Linked DNA regions of Prochlorococcus marinus str. MIT 1013. The protein of the gene in region 2 interacts with the protein of the main gene of each other region in a pairwise test. Links are inferred from orthologs where the notes say so. Each region holds a gene or a part of one and is shown on either strand. Other genes may lie near its edges.

Evidence for each region. Proteins that work in one complex are often made in the same cells at the same time.
Region 1: the proteins of rlmN (region 2) and ftsZ interact in binary tests that used the Escherichia coli proteins (3 or more experiments, as listed by UniProt). The link is inferred for Prochlorococcus marinus str. MIT 1013 from one-to-one orthologs.

Annotation. Positions count from the first base shown.
Region 1 is NZ_CP114778.1:944,943-947,958, reverse strand. What follows is about bases 8-3,002. They hold ftsZ (cell division protein FtsZ), read right to left. Parts: upstream 2,060-3,002; coding sequence 956-2,059; downstream 8-955. Other genes in these bases: O5633_RS05760 (cell division protein FtsQ/DivIB), read right to left, coding at 2,223-3,002; panB (3-methyl-2-oxobutanoate hydroxymethyltransferase), read right to left, coding at 8-791; hemW (radical SAM family heme chaperone HemW), read left to right, coding at 8-31. In the rest of the region: more of hemW, read left to right, coding at 1-7; more of panB, read right to left, coding at 1-7; more of O5633_RS05760, read right to left, coding at 3,003-3,016. UniProt on the Escherichia coli protein: Essential cell division protein that forms a contractile ring structure (Z ring) at the future cell division site. The regulation of the ring assembly controls the timing and the location of cell division.
Region 2 is NZ_CP114778.1:1,092,709-1,095,601, reverse strand. What follows is about bases 21-2,892. They hold rlmN (23S rRNA (adenine(2503)-C(2))-methyltransferase RlmN), read left to right. Parts: upstream 21-852; coding sequence 853-1,932; downstream 1,933-2,892. Other genes in these bases: O5633_RS06640 (sodium:solute symporter family protein), read left to right, coding at 1,964-2,892; O5633_RS06650 (high light inducible protein), read left to right, coding at 704-856; O5633_RS06655 (DNA-directed RNA polymerase subunit beta'), read left to right, coding at 21-641. Outside these bases: more of O5633_RS06655, read left to right, coding at 1-20; more of O5633_RS06640, read left to right, coding at 2,893-2,893.

The DNA.
Region 1 (3,016 bases), 150 kb from region 2 along the record:
TTTGTGGTGGGATTCTCTTGGTTTGGATTAGTGGATTTAATCCATTTTTTTAGAGCTTCAATGCAAAGTTCTCGTCCTGAAAATAAAGGCTTTGCAAAAGGTGGCTGTTCAACTGAAAGGCCAAGGATATCAGCTGTAACTCTTACCTGACCATCGCAATCATTTCCTGCGCCAATGCCAATTACAGGAACTATCAAATTTCTTTTTAATTTTCTGGCAATTTCCTCTGGAATATGTTCAACGACTATTGCAAAACATCCTGATTCTTGAAGCTTTTCGGAATCTTTGAAAATTTTATCTTGACTATCTTTATCTCTTGCTTGCGATTTATATCCAAGCTGATGAACTGATTGCGGAGTTAAGCCAAGGTGGCCCATTACTGGGATTCCCATCCTTATAAGTCTTTTAATGACCAATAAAGTCTCAGGTTCAGCTCCTTCAAGCTTCACTGCTGAAGCACAGGAATTTTTCAGTAAAGTTCCAGCAGCTTCAACCGCCTTGTCTTCTCCACACTGATAACTTAAGAAAGGGAGATCACAAACTACTAAAGGTTGATTAGCGACAGGGTTAGAAAAACCTCTACAAACAGCCTGTGTGTGGTGAAGCATTTGATCAAGTGTTACGGGAAGAGTCGTTGCATGTCCTAATACGACCATTCCAAGTGAATCCCCCACCAGAACAACATCAGCACCAGATGCTTCTACTATTGAGGATGAGATAGCATCCCAAGCAGTTAATACAGTTATCTGTTTGCCCAACTTTTTAAAACGAACCAAATCTGTGGTTAGCATTTAATTCTTAATAACGTGGTTAGCTATTGCTAGAATATTATTGACTCGGCCCCATGCGGCTGTGACGCCTAAACCTGGTCAGGACCGGAAGGTAGCAGCCATACTGGATGCTCAAAGCAGGCGTGGAATCCGGGTCACCTTAATATTTAGTAGGTCTATAAATCTCAACGATTTTGTCTTAGACGTAAAAACTCTGGTATTGAGGCACCTGCTTCCTTGGCTTCTGATTGATCGTAAAGAGATTGAGGTGAAAGTCTTGCCCTATTTCTTTCATTTGAATAAATCTGATTACTGTCAAATCCAGTTGCAATTACTGTTACCTGAATCTCCCCCTCGAGCTTTTCGTCAACAACTGTACCTACTATTATATTTGCTTCTGGATCTACTACATCTGATATAACCTCAGAAGCAGATGTCATGTCTTCAAGAGTCATATCTTTTCCTCCAGTTATATTTATTACGCATCCTTTTGCTCCATCTATTCGAGCTGCTTCTAAAAGAGGACTATTGATTGCTGCTTGGGCGGCTTCTAAGGCTCTAGATCTGCCGGACCCTAAGCCAATCCCTAAAAGAGCAGTTCCAGCTTCTGTCATGACAGAACGCACATCAGCAAAATCTACATTCACTAATCCAGGACATGTAATTATATCGCTTATTCCTTGAACTCCTTTCATTAGAACATCATCAGCGCTTCTAAAAGCTTCTTGCAAAGGTGCTCCAGAAATTACGTCTTTTAGTCTGTCGTTTGGGATAACAATTAACGTATCTACATTTTCTGCAAGCCTTGCGATACCTTCATCAGCCTGTCTTAAGCGACGTTTGCCTTCAAAACTAAATGGTTTAGTTACTATACCAACTGTCAAGGCACCACTTTCTTTGGCAACCTGAGCAACAACTGGAGCTGCTCCCGTACCGGTTCCACCTCCCATTCCTGCAGCAATAAAGACTAGATCTACTCCTTCTAAGGCTTGTTGAAGGTCAGCCCTTGATTCCTCCGCAGCCTTTTGTCCAATGCTTGGATTGCCGCCTGCACCAAGCCCCCTAGTTAAGCTTTGACCTAGTTGAACTCTATGAGTTGCAGATGATTGGATTAGAGCTTGAGCATCTGTATTGAGTACTCGGTAAGTAACTCCATCAAGATCACTATTGATCATTCGGTTGACGGCATTACTTCCTCCACCCCCAACACCAATAACCTCAATACGTGCAGATTGACTGGGTAGGATTCCTTCATCCATGTTGAAACTAGATTTGTTTCCAATTCCCATCACCATATTCAGGATTAGATCTTGTTTTGGGCATTATGAACATCATCCATGAATTCTGTTGGTTTATTGGTTTAAATTGATTAACAAATTAATTTCTTAAATCATCTAAAAAAGACTCTCAATATCTTATGAATTCATGCAAAATCATGTCATAGCAAGCCTTTTAATCGCTATCTATAAGGATTTTTTCGATTTTTAATTCTGGTTTACTGGGATCTTTAAGATCTACGACTTTTACTTTTGTGTTGATTAAAAGATTTGGTAATGATTTTTGTAGCTGGTTTAAATTATTCATTTGCTCGATCAAGCGATCTGTATCAGAGCCTAGAAGAACTGAATTGAAGTGCTCGGTTTTTATGCTGATTTCTTGGAGAGGATTTATTTTGATTTTTTGGAGAGGGCTTTGAAGAATAAATCTATTTTTAATTATTTTTAGAATTTCTTTTTTTTTATTTGAATTCCAATTTTCTATAGATAATTTTATTTTATTTTTTTTTGATTTATTTAGAAATTGCAGTGGTATCCAATATCCTTGAATATCAATCATTCCATTCTCGACATTTTTGGAAATAACTCGACTCGCAAAAGCGATTGGTTCTCTTTCTAAAACATTTAAATGAACTTCAGGGGGGAAAATTTTGCGGCTTACGGAAACTTTTTTGATTGGAAGCTTTTTTATTAAATAAGATTCGATTTCTTTTGGATTTAATTCCAACAGGTTTCTAGGGTAAAAAATACTAGTAACTTTTTTAATATCATTTTCTGTTATTCCAGAAAGACCTGTTATTTTCGTTTCATCAAAACTTATTGGTTTCCATGCCTGATTTACAAATGTAAGAATGAGAATAATTGAAGTGGTTGAAAAAAAAAGTAATTGCCAAAGTTCAATTAGAAGATTTTTGCTCTGAGAAACATCTGAGACTTTTATGGATGAAATAGGATTATTTTTATTTAATT
Region 2 (2,893 bases):
CCAGTAAAGTTCGAATAGAAGATGCGGGAGACACAACATTTTTACCTGGAGAATTGATAGAACTAAGACAAGTTGAAGACACAAATCAGGCTATATCTATTACTGGAGGAGCTCCTTCAGAATTCACTCCTGTTTTACTTGGTATTACAAAAGCATCTCTTAATACTGATAGCTTTATTTCAGCTGCCTCATTCCAAGAAACAACTAGAGTCCTCACCGAGGCGGCTATTGAAGGGAAGTCTGATTGGCTTCGTGGACTTAAAGAAAATGTAATTATTGGTCGCCTGATACCAGCCGGTACAGGTTTTAGTGGCTTTGTTGAAGAATTAAATGATGAAGCAGGTCCTCATCCAGATATTCTGGCAGAAGATCCAGCTGGCTATCGAAGGATACAAAACCTTAGACCTGACTATACTGTCGACATGCCTTCTTCCCCAGTCGCTAAGAATACTGCTGTTTTGGATGATCCTAGTGAAGAGGATTTGGAGGCAACCAGAAGTAGACATGGAATCGATCCTGCTATGAGTAATTTTGCTGCCTTTGCTCGCCCAACTGGTGATGATGATTCACCTGAGGACCAAATGCCAGACCCTGCTGCGCTGGAGGGGTTGCAAGAAGAAGGTTTACTTTCAGATGAATAAATAAATTTTCCTACAATACTCTTTTAAATTTTCTAATATTTAGCTCATCCACTAGTTCATCGATGATTGATCCACCTGTTGTTCCAAAGCGTAAATTACCTCGGTATGGCTTTCATACACATACCGAACGTGTTAATGGTAGATGGGCAATGATTGGTTTTATTGCATTAGTTCTTTTAGAATTTAAACTTGGACATGGCTTGATTAATTGGTGACAAAACTTCTCCAACTATCAAGTAATTCACCTTTGCTTGGCTTAAGTTCGGAAGATCTTGAAGAATTTGCTCGTCAGGAAGGTGAACAACCTTTTCGTGGTAGGCAAATTCATGAATGGATTTATCAAAGAGGGGCAAAAAGCTTAGATTCCATAACTGTTCTTCCAAAGAAATGGCGAGATTCATTAGAAAATAAAGGAATAAATATTGGAAGACTTAATGAAGTCGACAGAGTTGTTGCAGCAGATGAGACATTAAAATTATTGATGGGGACTTTTGATGGTGAGATTATAGAAACAGTAGGGATACCAACTGACAAAAGACTTACCGTTTGTGTTTCAAGTCAAATAGGCTGTCCCATGGGTTGCAAGTTTTGTGCGACTGGGAAGGGTGGGCTTAATAGATCTCTTAATGTGAATGAGATAGTTGATCAAGTTATTAGTGTTAGAGAAACAATGAATAGGAGGCCTACTCATGTTGTTTTCATGGGTATGGGAGAGCCACTTCTAAATATTCGAAATGTTTTAGACTCTATTGAATGCCTCACGAATGATATTGGTATTGGTCAAAGGAAGATAACTCTTAGTACTGTAGGTATACCTGATACTCTCCCAGATTTAGCAAAATTAGCTAAAGAGCATTTAGGAAGAGTTAAATTCACCCTTGCTGTCAGCCTGCATGCACCTAATCAGAAGTTGCGTGAAGTAATAATTCCTTCGGCCAGTTCTTATCCACTTACTTCATTGCTCAACGACTGCAAAAAATATATAGAACTTACTGGTAGACGTGTGAGTTTTGAATATATTCTACTTGGAGGTTTCAATGATAAAGATATTCACGCAGAACAATTAGCTAATCTGATGAGAGGATTTCAGAGCCATGTTAATTTGATAGCTTATAACCCCATTGCTGAAGAAAACTTTCAACGACCAAACCAAGCTAGGGTTGATAGCTTTAGAGAACTATTAGAAAATATGGGAGTAGCTGTAAGTGTTCGCGCAAGTAGAGGTAGAGACAAAGACGCTGCATGTGGACAATTAAGAAGGCAAACAATAGATAAAATAAATATTAATTAAGCAAGTAGAAATAAATTAGTTGTTAGCTCCTATGACATTTATTGATTGGTTTATTTTATTTTTTTATTTAACATTTTCCTTGATATTAGGAATTTATATCTCCCTGAAAAATCATAATGAAACCGATTATTTTGTTGCTGGACGCCGCCTAAATGGTTTGCTTGCAGGCATGTCAATGGCTGCAACAACATTCTCAATTGATACACCTCTCTATGTGGCTGGAATTATTGGAACAAGAGGCTTGGCAGGGAATTGGGAATGGTGGAGTTTTGGACTTGCACATGTTGCTATGACAGTTATATTCGCACCACTTTGGAGGCGTAGTGGAGTATTGACTGATGCAGCCTTCACTGAATTACGTTATGGGGGTAAACCAGCAGCTTACTTAAGAGGTATAAAAGCTTTCTTACTTTCTGTTCCAATCAATTGTATTGGGATTGGTTATGCATTCTTGGCAATGCGTAAAGTGGCTGAATCATTAGGTGTCGTGGACGGACATATTGTGTTTGGACCCTTTACTGACACGATATTGTTAATGGTTTTAGTTTCTTTGTTTTTGCTTATTTACACTGTATTAGGCGGCCTTTGGGCAGTAGTAGTTAATGATTTTGTACAACTTGTATTAGCTCTTCTAGGCGCGTTTGCTGTTTGCTTTGTAGCACTTGATGCTTCAGGTGGTATGACGGATTTGTTAACAAAAATAGAGGTATTAGATAGACCTGAGCTCCTTTCTTTATTCCCATGGACATTAAATAAAGATGGTTTCAATTGGTTGGATAGTTCAGGAATAAGTATTACTACTTTTTTCGCTTTTATTTCTTTGCAGTGGTGGAGTTTTAGACGTAGTGATGGTGGTGGGGAATTTATTCAGCGTTTATTGGCTACGAAAAATGAAAAACAAGCAACTCTGGCAGGAATAGTTTTTTTAATTGTGAATTATCTTATTCGTAGTTGGCTTTGG